DNA from 3 places in the Abiotrophia sp. genome. Region 2 is predicted to be linked to each of the others. Evidence: predicted binding sites of a transcription regulator. Region 2 holds the regulator's gene; each other region holds the start of a gene.
What was found. The regulator LexA, encoded in region 2, represses DNA repair genes until DNA is damaged. The targets are predictions, from matches to a motif close to CNAACANNTGTTNG.
Positions count from the first base shown of each region.

Region 1 (5,428 bases), on a different contig from region 2:
TCTATTTTTAGCTACTGGGATATTAATGGTTTTGTTTTACACCAGTCAAGCCTAGAAATCTTCTATACAGCGGTTATTCTTTTCGGTCTCTTACTTGGTATCTGGCGGGTGATAGTAACCCTATCCTATGCAGTACTTAAACGTGGTCGAGCGCGTCGCCGTTACGACTTATCTTCTAGCCGTTTCCAAACAAGTTTTGAATGGCTGAAGCTATTAAGAGGTCACCTTTGGTGGCAAATTTGCTTGTGCATCTTGGCCTTTTTCCTCTATTATGGAGTTTCACAGGGGATTCAGTACCACCAATTACAAGCAGCTAACATTGCGCAAAAATCTGAGTTGCTTAAGATTAATCTGAGTGATTATCGTCAGGCCTATCCAACAGAAGAACTTTATCAGGCAGCGCTAGCAAGTTTTCAACGCCAAGAAGCTCTTGTTGAGGAACTTAAACAAGGGAAAACCAAGTTAGCCACGGAAATGGAGTACGATGAACTGAAAGAGGATGTTGACTTCCTACAAGGCAAAGGTGATAGAACTTTATTGCCAATCCGTGACTGGATTTTTATGCCGAATGCTTACATCAATTATCAGTTAGCCGAGTGGAAACGAAATTATGGGATTGATTTTCAGCTGCCTGGTGGTCCATATTGGACGCTCTATATTCCAAATTATGAGCAATCACCAAGAAGTGGTGAGGACCAGCCACCACTTTCGATTGATATTGCGGTCTTTGAATCCTATCTAGCGCGTGTCAGCAAGCCTATGAAATCTTATTCTGCACTAGGAATAGTCGGTAACTTATTTGAAGAGCGTCTCTATTTAGGACTCTGGGTTATTTTAGTAATCTTCCTAGTAGCGCCTACTGTGCTAGATAAAGAAACCGGACGCTGGCGATTCCAGGCAACCTTGCCTCTAGCAAGGGTGCATCTCCTTAAGTTGCGTCGACGCTTAAGCCTTCAACAAGTGTTTCTACTAATGCTAGGGTCAGTAATCTTACTTGCCTTGACTGGTAGTTTAATAGCAGGTTTAGGCCATATTCAGTTACCTCAGGTCAGATATTTAGTAGATGGCCAACAGCGTGGTGGTTTGATTGGTCAGCGCTTGCGTGTGCCAAGTACTCATCAATTTTTTGAGATAATGCCTAGCTGGTATTACTATCTAGAGGCTTTTGCGCTGTTTGTTGCAGTTACTTACTTTATTAATAGCCTTTGCCATTTTGTTGCTAGATGGGTTAAGTCGACTGCAATCTATATTAGTTTAGTCGCTGGAATCTTAGGTATTGGTTATGGGGCAACTCTCTTATTGCCGAGTCTGGCACAGGCTATGAGTCCCTTCCGTTATTTGGATTTAGCCCCGGTATTGGACGGACGCCTCTCTGTTTCTTTAGGTCAAGGTCTTTTGACTCATTGGACTGGCCTAGTAGTCTGTGGTCTTGCAGGCTGGTTTTTGAATAGGTGCTTGCATTGTACTCTGAAAGGACGTGACCGTATATGATTGAAGTGAAAAATCTGAGCCTTGCCTATGGCAGTAAAGCGATTTTGAAGCAAGTAAATTTTCAAATTGAGGCCGGGGAAGTAGTAGGCTTAGTGGGACCTAATGGTGCAGGTAAAACGACTTTACTGTCAGCCTTAACGGGCTTATTGCCATATTCGGAGGGACAAGTAAAGGTAGCTGGTCTTTACATGCCAGCAGGTAAAGAACTTTATCGTAAGATTGGTTTCATGCAAGATAATAGTGTTCTCTATCCACAGCTAACGGGCTACGACCACCTTCAGTACATAGCCTTAGCCCAGGGATTCTCCAAAGAGAGCATTATTGAAACGGCTGAACGAGTAGGAATGATAGGGTATTTAGATCAAGCGGTGGGGACTTATTCCTTGGGAATGAAACAACACTTGCTCTTTGCCTGTGCTATTCTCCACCGTCCACAAGTACTTTTTCTGGATGAACCATACAATGGTTTAGATCCTACTAGCCTGATTCGGATTCGAGAGTTAGTGATGCAACTTAATCGCGAAAAGGGGATGACGGTATTGATTTCTTCGCATAATCTTGACGAAATCGACCGAATGACTCGTCGAATTCTATTTGTTAAAGAAGGCCAAATTATTGAACGCACTTTGGCCCAAAGTGAAACGAGTGACTATGTGATAACTGTTCAAGAAAAGTTAGCCGATGATTGGACTCGCCGCTTATCGGATCATAGCTTTCTTGTATCTGCCTCCCAACTGAGCCAAGCTTTAGGTGGTTTGGAAGGAGCGGGATTGACTCTGATAGGAGTTGAGCCTCGCCAGTTTGGCAGTGAACAGGTCTACCGTGAACTTTTCCAAGTGAACTGATGATAAAAAGGCAAGCAAGCTATCTAGCTGCTTGCCTTTTATTGCTATCTGGGGCAAGCTCACCACTTGAAAACACGAACAAATTTTCGTATACTAGAGGAGAAGTATGACAGGGGAGAGGAGGGGCATCATGCGCTATGGGATTTTAGAGTTTAAGGATCCGGTGCCGGACACATCACGTAAGATACTGCATGTGGATATGGATGCCTTCTATGCCAATGTCGAGGCGCGGGATAATCCAGCGATTGCTCACAAACCTATTGTGATTGCCAAGCATCCTAAGTTAACCGGAGGTCGGGGAATCGTCTCCACTTGCAACTATAAGGCGCGCGAATATGGTATTCATTCGGCTATGACGGCTGCTGAAGCCTTCAAACGCTGTCCCCATGCGGTCTTTATCGCGGGCGATTGGTCCCACTATCAGGAAGTGTCTCAGCAGATTCGGGCGATTTTTGCCCAGTACACGGACTTGATTGAGCCCATGTCCCTGGACGAGGCCTATCTGGATGTGACCCATAATAAGCTGGGCATCCAAAGTGCGACCTACTTAGCCCAGCGTATTCAAGCTCAGATTAAGGCAGAACTCAACCTAACCTGTTCGATTGGGGTGTCCTATAATAAGTTCCTAGCCAAAATTGCCTCTGACTACCGTAAGCCCTTTGGCATTACGGTGGTAACACCTGATCAAGCCTTGGAATTTTTAGATGACCTACCCATTGATAAGTTCTATGGGGTAGGGCGGCAGTCAGTACCTTATTTTCACCAGAGGGGGATTATGACAGGGGCGGATTTGCGAGCAATTGAATTAGAAGACCTGATTGAACATTTTGGTAAAATGGGCAAATCCCTCTACTACAAGGTGCGCGGTGTCCATGATGCGCCGGTCCAGCCCCATCGTGAGCGCAAGTCCATTGGCAAGGAGACTACCTTTATTCAGTTTCTGGCGGAAGAAGAGGGGGTTCTAGATGCCTTGACCCAGCTGACTAAGCGGGTGGTGGCAATCTTAAAGGCCAAGAATTTCCACGCCCAGACCGTGACGCTTAAGATTCGCTATGATGATTTCGAGACCTTAACGCGTCAACTATCCTTGGGCTCTCCTAGCCAAGATGTAGAGGTGATTAGTCAGGCAGTGCAGGAACTCTGGGAGCTGCACGGTCATTTGCATAAGACTGTCCGCCTACTGGGAGTCTCTACAGCTGGGTTAATCCAGCTCGATAAGGTCAATACGCAATTATCTTTTGAAAAAATGTAAAACAGGTCTGTTACTTTTTAAAATAACTGTTATAATATGAAGTATAACAGTTATTTTGTGTCTAAAGAGAAGGTGACTATATGGCAACCAAACATGATCTGATTATCCAATACATTGAGTCCCTCCCCATCGGGGATAAAATCTCGGTTCGAGGGATTGCCAAGCATCTCAAGATGAGTGAAGGAACGGCCTACCGGGCTATTAAGGACGCCGAAGTACTAGGGATTGTCTCGACCATTGAGCGTGTTGGGACTATCCGCATTGAGAAGAAGCAAAAATATTCACCGGAAATGCTAACCTTTGGTGAAGTGGTGCAGATTATTGAAGGGGAGGTCCAAGGTGGCAGCCAAGGACTGACCCAGCACCTGTCTAAATTCATCATTGGGGCCATGACCAAGGACGCCATGGAGCGTTACTTTACCGACGATTCCCTGATTATTGTGGGGAACCGGGAAGACGTCCAACTCTTTGCCTTGGAAAAGGGCGTGGCGGTACTCATTACCGGGGGCTTCAAGGCTAGTGACCAGGTCATTAGTTTAGCCAATGAACGTAATTTGCCAGTGATTTCCACCACCTTCGATACCTTTACGGTAGCGACCATCATCAACCGGTCCATGGCGGACCAGATGATTAAGAAGGAAATCATGACCATTCGGGATATCTACACACCACTATCCCAGGTGCCACTTCTAGCGCCAAGTGATTCAGTAGCTGACTTCAATCGCTTGATGGAAGAAACAGGCCAGGAACGTTTTCCTGTCTGCTATAACCAACGTCTGATTGGGGTTGTGGCTGCTAAGGACGTCCAAGGTAAGCAAGAATCCATTCAGCTGGAGCGGGTCATGACCAAGAATCCGGTGACTGTCAAGACTCATATGTCGGTGGCTAGTGTCTCGCACAAGATGATTTGGCAGGATATTGAGATGATCCCAGTGGTGGAAGATAACCTTCAACTGCTTGGGGTGGTGACGCGTGAGGAAGTCTCCAAGGCCATTCAAGTGGTCCAACAGCAACCGCAAATGGTTCATACTTTTGAGGAAGACATTACGGCCCAGTTAGAAGTGGCCAGTGAAGTGACGGACTATGATTTCCAAGCCTTCGTACAACCCCAAATGATTGGCAACTTCGGGACGATTTCCTATGGGGTTCTTACTGAACTGATTGCCCAAGTGACGGATCGCAAGGTCTTTGAGTTGACTCATCTCAACAGTGTTATCGAGAAGATTGACCTTCATTATTTCAACCTCATCCAAATCGGCAATGAAATTCAATTTAAGGGCCATGTCTTCAACCACAACCGTCGGGCGGCCCTAACCCAGGTGGATGTTTTCCACGAGAATAGTCTGGTGGCCAAGGCCATTATTACCAGCCAAATGATTGAACGTAACTAAGTTTAGCGAGTAAGGAAGTAGAAAACTACTATGTATATTGAACATCACGAGGCGCAAGCCCTCATCCAATTGATTCAAGCAGCCCAAACCATTATTATTCACCGCCATGTGAGGCCAGATCCGGATGCCATCGGCTCCCAATTAGGACTCAAGTCTCTGATTGAATCCACTTTCCCTGACAAACGCGTCTTAGCGGCGGGCACGACGACTCAAGGGCTCAAGTGGATTGGCTCCATGGACAAGGTGGCAGCTGCCGACTACCAAGGTGCCCTGGTTATTGTCTGTGATACCGCCAACCAACCTCGGATTGACGGCGATCATTATGACAAGGGTGCGACTTTGGTCAAAATTGACCACCATCCTCCTGTTGATGACTACGGGCAACTTCAAATTGTCCATCCGATTGCCAGTTCCACCTGCGAAATCATTGCTGAAATCAGTCGCCACCT
Region 1 is NZ_DBHIRJ010000001.1:209,675-215,102, reverse strand. It holds gene ACO53F_RS00990 (hypothetical protein) at 1-1,491, shown strand, start outside; gene ACO53F_RS00985 (ABC transporter ATP-binding protein) at 1,488-2,336, shown strand; gene dinB (DNA polymerase IV) at 2,467-3,588, shown strand; gene ACO53F_RS00975 (DRTGG domain-containing protein) at 3,669-4,979, shown strand; gene ACO53F_RS00970 (DHH family phosphoesterase) at 5,010-5,428, shown strand, end outside.
Region 1: the regulator LexA is predicted to act here: its motif matches at 2,412-2,425, upstream of dinB (DNA polymerase IV).

Region 2 (5,428 bases):
AGCACGTTTAGTGATTTTCTTGATGGTATCGACACCTTTTTTGTGTCCTGCCACCCGAGGTAGGAAACGTTTCTTAGCCCAACGGCCATTCCCATCCATAATGAGCGCAACGTGCGCAGGTACCTTACTTAAGTCAGCCATGCCAAGCCCTCCTGTCTTCAAATTCCACTATATTATAACAAACTCTGCCTCTGATTGAAACGATTTAAACTAAAAATCCCCTCTGAAACTATCAGAAGGGATTTGATCATTAGATAACTGTTTCTTTTCTCAAGTCGGCCTGTTGTTGACGATTTAAGAAATTACCGGTCACCATGGTGGACTGGACCACGTTAATAAAGGCCTGGGAATCAACCGAAAGCACCGCTTGCTGCAAATCATAGAGTTCATAACGGCTTAAGACTACCATTAGGACTTGCTTAGGCTGATGCGAAAAGGCACCCTGCCCTTCTAAGAGAGTGACGCCACGAATGACCCGTTCCTGAATGGCCTTGACCACTCGGTTAGGGTCTTGGCAAATCACAAAAGCAGTCAAACGTTGCTCACCTGTATGGATAGCATCAATGACCATGCCTGCAATAAAGATGGCAATGCAACTGTAGAGAGCATACTCCCAACTATTGAGGAAACCAGCTCCTACTATGACCAAACCATTGGTCAAAAAGGACATAAAGCCGACATTGCGCCCTGTTTTCTTAGCAATCAAGAGGGCAATAATATCAAAGCCTCCACTGGACATACCAAACTTAATCAAGAGGCCGACCCCGATACCCGAAATCACCCCACCAGCGATTGCAGCTAACAAGGTATTATCGGTCACTTGTTGAATCGGCACCCAGTTACTTACTAAGGTGGACAGGAAAATACTGGTCACGGTCAAGATTGAAAAACGCCGTCCTAGATAGAGCCAACTCAAAATCATCAAGGGAATATTGAGAATGAAATAGAGATTACCGGCCGTTAAGAGATTCGCTAGGGGCGTATCCTTGAAGATGGCCAAGATAATTTGCGCCAAACCAGGCACGCCATTAGAAAAAATCAGATTAGGAACATAGAATAAGTTGAGGGCAACTGCAAAACAAAGGGCTGAAAGCCATAATACGACGCCGGACAGGATTCTTTGTCCTTGACTGGAGCGAACAAAAGACGTCAGCATGAAGTTTTACACCTCAGCAGAAGGTCCTAAGCCAGCAGTTAAGGCTTCTACCATATCCTTCGCAATCGCTGAACCATAGACAATGGTTTCATAGAGCGGTTGTGGGTCCACGCTAGCGCGCATCAAGTTGCGTTGGAAGATTTCCCCATCACCCGCTAAATAAAGGGCAAAATAACCGGTGCGAGTTTCATTTAACTCGTTAATCAATTCCAAGGCCTGCGCACGTTGCTTATAGTCTTTCAGCATATGAACATGGCGGTAGATAACTTGAGCATCACAATAAGGTAAATCTGAATTTTGAACGATGACTTCCACAATCAAGTCACGTACTGGGGTTACGCCAAAACGGAAACGATAGAGATGGTGACCTCCCTCAATCTCCAAGTATTCAGCTGGTAGTTCTTTCTCAGCAATGAGTTTGTCGAAATTTTCCTTGATAATAGACATAGAGCTTCCTCCTCAATTTGACTTTCAATACTCTTATAGTGTACCACGTTTGCTGGGACTTTTCATCTGTAAGTAAAGCACCTGGATAAGAAAAAGTCCACCACTAGGCGGACTTAAATTCTTTTGATTATTGACGTACCTTCATTTGGGCCATGATCTGCTGAACCTTCTTCTTAGATGGTTTTTGCCCCATTGAAGCCATCATTTGTGTAATCATGCGCTCATCAATCGGTGGGTTTTCCTTAAAGTATTTCATCATGTAACGGCGCGCCATAAAGAAGCCACCAACAAATCCGCCGATTAAGGCGACTACGACAATGATTAACCAAATCCATGTTTGCACTGCCTTCTCCTCACTTTCTTTTCATATTACTCTTCTATTTTACACAACTTTCCGTCAAAAGCCTAGTCTAATCTTCTAAATGACGGTTATGAATTTTCTTTTCTTTTTGAATCTGTTTGAGTTTGTCAGGAGTCACATCGGTCCCCTCTTGGTCGACAATCTTCATACCTTCAATATGATTGCGCATGCCATGGCGTAAGCTAGCCAAGTATTCTTGGCGTAAAGCCGCTTGTTCTTGGGCTTCTTCAGGGGTTAAACCCTCACTTTTCTTCTTACGTGCTAAGACATTGATGCGCTCAATTTTTTCTGGTGATAACATTGGATACCTCCACGAACATTCGTTTGCATTTTGGACAATAGGTGTGCTATAATAGGCTTAAGATATAAGGAAGGTGAGGACATGACGACATTATCCACTAAACAATTAACCATACTCTCATGTATCCATGAGGCCATTGTAGCCAACGGCTATCCCCCTACTGTTCGGGAAATCGGTGCAGCAGTAGGACTTGCTTCTACTTCAACTGTACACGGCCATCTAGCACGTTTAGAACGGGCTGGTTATATTATTCGTGACGCCAGCAAGACTCGAGCCATCGAACTTTCTCCCCTAGCCCAGGAAGCCTTGGGTATTCAACCCCAACAAATTCCCTTGCTAGGTCAAGTTGCTGCTGGTGCGCCTATTCTGGCCATCGAACATGCCACAGATTACTACCCTATTCCACCTGGCTTAGAGCGCTATGAACCTAGCGAACTCTTCATGCTAGAAATTAAGGGTGAATCCATGGTTAATATTGGCATTCTTGATGGGGACTACATCACGGTCCGCCGTCAAGCAAGCGCCAATAATGGTGACGTCGTGGTTGCTATGACCGAGGATAATGAAGCCACCTGTAAGACCTTCTTCAAGAAGTCCGATTACGTCATCTTACGGCCAGAAAATGACCACATGGACGATATCATTCTGCCTCAGGTGACTATCCTGGGTAAGGTTGTCTCGCTTTACCGTTATTTCTAAGTCTCTTATAGCCATGCCCTCAGTCTAAGACTGGGGGCATATTTTTGATGCTTTTAGTATTGCATTAAAGCCTTGTAGTCGTAGCCTGCCAATTTTTCTTTCCCGTTTAAGTCAACGAGTTCAATTAGGAAGGCACAACCAACGACAACGCCGCCTAATTTTTCAACTAGGTCGATAGAGGCTTTAATGGTCCCACCTGTTGCCAAGAGGTCATCGGTGATGAGGACACGTTGGCCTGGTTTAATGGCGTCTTCGTGCATGGTTAAAGTTGCGGTACCATACTCCAATTCATAGTCCACATCGACCGTTGGGCGGGGTAATTTGCCTTTCTTACGAACTGGGGCAAAACCAATCTCTAATTCATAAGCAACTGGGCAGCCTACGATAAAGCCACGCGCTTCTGGCCCTACAATCACATCTACTTGTAATTCACGAGCGTAGTCCACTAATTGTTTAACTGATTCGTGGTAAGCTGGACCGTCTGCCATGAGAGGGGTAATATCACGGAAAACAATGCCTTCTTTTGGATAGTCCATGACTTTAGCAATATAATTTTTCAATTCCATTATGACTTAACTCCTAATTCTTTTAACATATTCTTTTATTTGGTCGAGGGTGGCAAAGACTAAGGCTTCTTCGCTGTCCATAGCAGCTTGATAAGCCCGGTAGGCAGCAGTTTCTTCCAAGTTAGTGTTCTGATGGCGACTCGCCTCTTGGACTGCCACTTGCCCCGCTTCAATAGATACAAAACCTGCTTCATAGAAAACATGAAACATTAATTTGAGTTGAACTGGATTAATGGCCAGTCCTTGACTGATTTCAGCTAATCTAGCCCGCAAATTGAAGGGTTCCTGACTGACTAACCAGCGATAGAGTTTAGCAAAGTCAGCACGTTGCGGCAAACCTGCCAGATACTTAGATTCTTGGGCATAAAGCACCAAGTAGAAGGCCTGCCAGTCCTGAGCAAGTAGCAGTTGGTCCAAATCCGCCATTTGCTTGGGTGGCTCTAAGAGCACCAAGCCTTGATAATGGCTAAGATTGGCCTCTTGAGCTTCTTGATAAGTCATCAGAGCCGAACCGGGCTGAAGGCGGGAACTGACTTGAGCCTTGACTGCTTGACGCTGACAAAGATAGACCACTTGATCCAGTTGCCAGAGGCGGCCTTGTTGACCACTGGCTCGCCAGTCATACCAGGCAGCACCTGAGACCCCAAGATCAGACAGGAGCAATTGAGGGCTGACCCGATTCTGCCATTTGTTTAAGTCCAAATAACCTACGGCCGTCAAACTATCTCCTACTTGTCTATCTCGCATACGATCTGCAAAGTCAAAGCCAATGGCATTAAGCTCTTGCCCATCCTGTCCTAGGACTAGTTTAGCATGCTGACCATTAGTCCCAATCAATCGCACTTGGTTGAGCTTGGCCTCCTCAAAGGCAAAGACTGGCTTATCATTATCCATACCGAAGGGACCCAGTAACTGGACTTCTTGGATAAAATCAGTCCCTACTTCCGAAAGTTTCAAGGACAAATCAATGGTCAAGGGTGCTTTTCTAGGCTCACTTACTGCTTGAGCTTGAGCCTTGGCATGCAGGGCTGTGACAAAGTCTTGCCATTGATCTTGATTAACTGTCATACCTGCCGCCTGAGCATGGCCACCAAATTGGGCCAGGTGCTCCTTAATATCTGTCAACCAGTCAAAGAGATGGACAGCTTCTGTCGAACGTCCACTCCCCTTGTATTGACCTTTATCTGCCTGATACTGGAAGATTAGGGCTGGACGTTGGTAGTGTTCGCTCAAGCGACCGGCCACAATCCCCACAACCCCAGCTGGCCAACTAGGGTCTGACTCAATAATTATAGGAGGAATCGGTCCCTGTCCCAGTCTTTGGCTAACCTGATCCATAATATTAGCTACCAAGTCCTTACGTTCTTGGTTTTTTTCATTAATTAACGCTAATAGTTCTTGGGCTTCTTCCTCATCCTGGGTTTTAAGCAGTTCTAAAGCCGGAGTCGGGTCTCCCAAACGGCCAATCGCATTGAGCCGAGGTCCAATGGTAAAACCAATCGTGTCAGCCGTCAAGTTTTCCATATCGACTTGCTCTTCTTCAAGCAGTAAGCGCAAGCCAATGCGCATGGTATCACGCATGAGCTGGAGACCGCTCAAGACAATGGTCCGATTTTCGTCACGCAGGGAGACTACATCACTGACTGTCCCAATGGCTGCTAACTCCACTAACTCAGTTGGTACTTCGCCTAATAAGGCTGTGGCCAACTTCAGGGCCACCCCTGCTCCACTCAAATCCGGGAAGGGATAATGGCCTTGTGGATGTCTGGGATGCACCACAGCATATGCCGAAGGCAAGCTGGCTTGGACCTCATGATGGTCCGTCACAATAACATCCACACCAGCCTGCATAGCCCATTCGATGGCTTCAAAACCTGCCACCCCATTATCACAAGTCA
Region 2 is NZ_DBHIRJ010000003.1:90,903-96,330, forward strand. It holds gene uppS (undecaprenyl pyrophosphate synthase) at 1-141, opposite strand, end outside; gene ACO53F_RS03105 (YitT family protein) at 251-1,156, opposite strand; gene ACO53F_RS03110 (hypothetical protein) at 1,163-1,603, opposite strand; gene ACO53F_RS03115 (YneF family protein) at 1,731-1,946, opposite strand; gene ACO53F_RS03120 (DUF896 family protein) at 2,014-2,265, opposite strand; gene lexA (transcriptional repressor LexA) at 2,347-2,964, shown strand; gene ACO53F_RS03130 (adenine phosphoribosyltransferase) at 3,018-3,530, opposite strand; gene recJ (single-stranded-DNA-specific exonuclease RecJ) at 3,537-5,428, opposite strand, start outside.

Region 3 (5,428 bases), on a different contig from region 2:
GACTCGACTCAAAGGAGACCTGACTCAGCAGGGCGGCTTGGACCTGGCAGATTATTGCCTGCGTCTGACCCATCAGCTCTTAACCAAGGCAGCAGCCTATGATTTCCAGGGGCATTTCTTGACCGATTTGGCCAAACAAGGCTTGCCTAGCCAGGTTGACCTCTTGCGGCTTAACCAGCTCTTGCTAGAGGCTAAGCAGCGGATTTTGGCTAATGTATCCCCTCAGTTGGCTTTAGAACAGTGCGTCTTACGATTTAAGGCGGGGCGCTAAGCAAGCCAATTCACTCTTATTGATAATGAAAGGATGTTGTGCTAATGGATGAGTCAAACTTGACCCAGATTCTGGCCCTAATGGATAGTCAGTTTAGCCAATTAAGTGATACCATGGCGCAACTCAAGCACCAGGTAACAGAACTTTCCCATGAAAATAACCGTCTTCGCATGGCCAATGCCCAGTTAGCATCGGTCGTCAGCGAAGCCAGCCCGCCCCTGACGGATTTGCCTCCAGAGCAAGAAGACAAGCATCAGGAGGAGACCAGTCAAGTGGCGCCAGCCAAACGGCAACAAGCGGGGCGCGAGCGCCTGCAGACCTTCTACCAGGAAGGCATCCATATCTGCCATACCTTCTATGGGATGAAGCGAGAGCCAGGGGAAGAGTGTATCTTCTGTCAGAATCTCCTGGATAGTTTCCAGCGAGACAACCACTAGGAGGTCCCTATGACAGACGCGACTGACTTACTTAAGCCCGGCGAGCGCCTAGACTATCTAGCTCGCGAGAACTTGTCGATTATTCAAAATCCAGACTACTTTGCCTTCTCAGTCGATGCCATTCTATTGGCCCATTTTGCCAAGGTGCCACGACGTCAGACGGCCAGAATTCTGGATCTCTGTAGTGGGACAGGGGTCATTCCCTTCCTACTCAGTGCCAAAACAGCCGGTCACATAGATGCGATTGAACTGCAAGAGGCCCTAGTCGATATGGCCCAGCGCTCTTGCCAGCTCAATGATCTGACGGACCGGCTGACTTTTCGCCAAGGGGATGTCAAAACCATGGAGGCGGCGCGTCCCCTCTATGATGTTGTGACTTGCAATCCCCCTTATTTCTCAGTCACTAACAAACAGACCCAACACCACCTGACCTCCCATGCCATTGCCCGGCATGAGGTCTACCTAACCTTGGAACAATGGGTGGCCCAAGCCAAACGCCAGCTCAAGACCCGGGGCAAGCTCTTCTGTGTCTATCGGCCAGACCGCCTAGATGACTTGATGGAGACCTTGCTAGGGGCGGGCTTTAGTGTTCACCGTCTGCAATTTGCTTATGGCAAGGCCGACCAGGTGGCCAAGGTGGTGCTGGTCGAAGCCATTTACGCAGGGGGACGCCAAGGCTTGAAGGTGGAGCCGCCGATTGTCATTTATGGGCCGGATCAGCAATATACCCCAGAAATGAAGGCAATTTATTATGGCGACTAAACAGTATTTTTTCTATGTGCTCTACTGCGCAGACCATACTCTCTATACCGGCTATACGGTGGACTTAGAGGCGCGGACTGCCAGTCATAATGCTGGCAAGGGCGCCAAATATACCCAACAAGCCAAGCGCCGGCCGGTTCGCCTGCTCTATGCTGAAGAGCGGCCTAGTCGGTCTCTGGCCATGCGGGCGGAGGCGCGATTTAAGCGACTGACCCGGGCCCAGAAAGAAGACTATCTCTTCCGCCATGGCTTGACGTCCTTATCGGCCAGCCAACCCTTAATTATTCCCTTGGAGGTGCAAGATGGAACAACGGAGCTTTGAGTCCCGGGCGGGGGGCACCCTCTACTTGGTGCCAACGCCTATTGGTAACTTAGAAGACATGACCTTCCGGGCCATTCGCCACCTCAAGGAAGCGGATTTGATTCTGGCAGAAGACACCCGCAACACCATTAAACTCTTAAACCATTTTGAGATTGAGACGCCTATGCAGAGCTTCCATGAGCATAGCCAGGCTGACCGTCTCCAGCCCTTGTTAGAACGTTTGGCACAAGGTCAGGATTTGGCCCTGGTGTCAGATGCCGGCATGCCTCTGATTAATGACCCGGGTCATCCCTTGGTGGATGCCGCCCTTAGCCAGGGACTAGCAGTGGTGGCTCTGCCGGGCGCCAATGCGGCCCTGACGGCCTTGATTGCTTCGGGCTTATCCTGCCAGACCTTCACCTATTACGGCTTCTTCCTACGGGATAAGAAAGGCCAGGTCGCTGTCTTAGACCGAGTGGCAGGCCAGGAGGCAACGGCCATTTTCTACGAGTCGCCCCACCGAATCAAGCAGGCTTTGCAGGCCATTCGCCAGGAATTGGGGCCGGACCGGGCCGTGGTCATAGCTCGAGAGCTGACCAAGCGTTATGAGACCTACATTCGGGGCAGTGTACATCAAGTGCTCATGAGCCTGGCTGACCAGGAAATCAAGGGGGAATGTGTCCTCCTGGTAGCTGGCGGGGGCAAGGACGAGACGGGACCTGACTTGACCGCAGAGACAGATCTTAAGGCCTTGGTCCAAGACCTCATGGCTCAAGAAGGGCTCAATGCCAAGCAAGCCATTAAGCAAGTGGCCAAGACTTACGGACTGAAAAAACAAAGCGTCTATCAGGCCTATCACGACCTGACCGACTAATAGAGGAGGAAGATTTATGGCATTAAAAGATGAAGATTTCTTATTGAAAAATGATAAAGATTTGGAGGCTGCCATGGCCAAATTAGGCTTAGTCCTAGATGAAGAAGAGAAGGAATTCGTCGATCCTACCGACCAATTCGCCTTTGACCCAAGCGCCTTAGAAGATGACCATGAACAGGATGACCAAGCCAAAGGCAAGGATCATGGACGCAAGTAAAAAACGTTGCGCCTGGGCCACCAATATGCCGGATTATTATCAGGCCTACCATGACCAGGTTTGGGGCGTACCCCAGCATCAGGACTTAGACCTCTTCAAATGGCTAGTCCTGGAATCCTTCCATGTGGGCTTGTCCTGGCGCTTGGTCCTATCCAAGGAGGCTAACTTTGCCCGTGCTTTGGAAGGCTATGACTATCACAGTATCGCTCAGTATCAGGAAGAGGATGTCGAACGCCTAGCCCAGGATGCGGGCATTATCCGCCATCGGGGTAAGATTCGAGCGACCATTGCCAACGCCCAGGCCTTTCTCAAGGTTCAGGCCGAATGGGGCAGCTTCGACGCCTATATCTGGCACTTTACGGAGGGCCAGGTGGTCTTTCCGCCCCCAGGGGAGCGGCCAACCCGAAGTGATCTAAGCGATCGCATAACCAAAGACCTCAAGAAGCGGGGCTTTAAATTCCTAGGCAGTGTGACGGTCTATTCCTATCTACAAGCCATCGGTATGGTCAATGACCACGAGCCAGAATGTTTCTGTTATCAAGCAGTGCGCTAGCCCTTGAGGGTGAGCGCTTTTTTTGCGAACAAATTTTCGCACCTAGGAGACTAAGTGTGCTATAATGGGTAAGGTAAGATTCAACCAGAGGAGAAAGACAATGGCCAAAGATAAAATCGTAATCAAAGGGGCACGGTCCCATAACTTAAAAAATATTAATCTAGAGATTCCTCGTGACCAGCTAGTTGTAGTGACGGGTCTATCCGGGTCAGGCAAGAGCTCCCTGGCCTTTGACACGCTCTATGCAGAGGGCCAACGCCGCTATGTGGAGAGCCTGTCGGCCTATGCCCGCCAGTTCCTAGGTCAAATGGATAAGCCAGATGTGGACTCTATCGAGGGTCTGAGCCCGGCCATTTCCATCGACCAGAAGACTACTAGCCACAACCCGCGGTCAACGGTCGGAACCGTAACGGAAATTAACGACTACCTGCGTTTGCTCTATGCTCGTGTGGGGGTACCTTACTGTCCCCATCACAATATTCCCATTCAACGTCAATCTGTTGAGCAGATGGTCAACCAGGTCTTAGACCTACCTGAGCGTACGCGTATCCAAATTCTGTCCCCTCTGATTCGTAATCAAAAAGGCCAGCATCAGAAGACCCTGGAGAAGATTAATAAGGACGGTTTTGTCCGGGTGCGAGTGGATGGTCAGGTTTATGATGTCACCGAAGTGCCTGAACTAGCTAAGAATAACAAGCATAATATCGACGTCGTCGTGGACCGGGTCGTCATCAAGGATGGCGTTCGCTCCCGCCTCTTCGATTCCATGGAGACCGCCCTCAAACTATCTGAAGGCTATGTCATCATCGATGTCATTGATGGTCAGGAATTGCGTTTCAATGAACACTTTGCCTGCCCGCACGGCGACTTCCAGATGGGTGAGTTGGAGCCTCGTCTCTTCTCCTTCAATGCGCCTTTTGGTGCCTGCCCAAGCTGTGATGGGTTGGGTTCCCGTCTAGTAGTAGACGAAGCCTTGGCTATTCCCGATGAAAATCTCACCTTGGAAGAAGGAGCCTTTGTCGCCTGGAATCCAATCAGTTCCAACTACTATATGTCCATGATGCGCCAATTCTGTGAGCAGGAAGGCATTCCCATGGATGTTCCTTATAAGAAGCTCAAAAAGTCCCAGCAAGCCGACCTTAAGTATGGGGTCAAAGACGGACGCAGCTTCAAATTCACCTACACCCCAATGTCGGGTACCGGCACGCGGACGGTTGATACGGTCTTCGAAGGGGTTATTACCAACATGGAACGCCGCTACAACGATACGGGTTCCGACTATACCAAGGAAGTTATGCGCCAATACATGGTCGAACATATCTGCCCGGCCTGCCAGGGCCAACGTCTCAACCCAACAGCCTTGTCAGTTCGGGTAGGGGACCTCAATATTGCCCAAGCGACTGAATTGTCTATTAGTGATGCCTTGGCTCACTTCAAGAGCCTGACCTTTGGGCCGGCAGATGAAGTCATTGCTAAGCCCATTATCAAGGAAGTGACCGATCGCCTAACCTTCCTCAATAATGTGGGGTTAGATTACCTGACCCTGAGTCGGGTAGCCGGTTCCTTGTCAGGTGGGGAAGCTCAACGTATTCGTCTGGCTACCCAAATTGGCTCCAACCTCAGTGGGGTCCTCTATATCTTGGATGAGCCTTCTATCGGTCTCCACCAACGCGATAACTCCCGTCTGATTCAGTCTCTGACACAGATGCGGGACTTGGGTAATACCCTGATTGTGGTGGAACACGACGAAGAAACCATGATGACAGCCGACTATATTATCGATATTGGGCCGGGTGCTGGTGAGCACGGTGGCCAAGTGGTGGCATGTGGGACGCCGGAAGAGGTCATGAAGAATCCAAATTCCTTAACAGGTAAATACCTGTCAGGTAAGGAGAAAATCGCCTTGCCAGCTAGCCGTCGTCAGGAAGACAAGGGTTGGGTGACGGTTACAGGAGCTAGCGAGAACAACCTGCAGAATGTCACCGCCAAATTCCCATTAGGGCGCTTTGTAGC
Region 3 is NZ_DBHIRJ010000012.1:49,414-54,841, forward strand. It holds gene ACO53F_RS08990 (hypothetical protein) at 1-271, shown strand, start outside; gene ACO53F_RS08995 (initiation control protein YabA) at 316-708, shown strand; gene ACO53F_RS09000 (tRNA1(Val) (adenine(37)-N6)-methyltransferase) at 718-1,470, shown strand; gene ACO53F_RS09005 (GIY-YIG nuclease family protein) at 1,460-1,792, shown strand; gene rsmI (16S rRNA (cytidine(1402)-2'-O)-methyltransferase) at 1,773-2,645, shown strand; gene ACO53F_RS09015 (hypothetical protein) at 2,662-2,862, shown strand; gene ACO53F_RS09020 (DNA-3-methyladenine glycosylase I) at 2,849-3,415, shown strand; gene uvrA (excinuclease ABC subunit UvrA) at 3,516-5,428, shown strand, end outside.
Region 3: the regulator LexA is predicted to act here: its motif matches at 3,441-3,454, upstream of uvrA (excinuclease ABC subunit UvrA).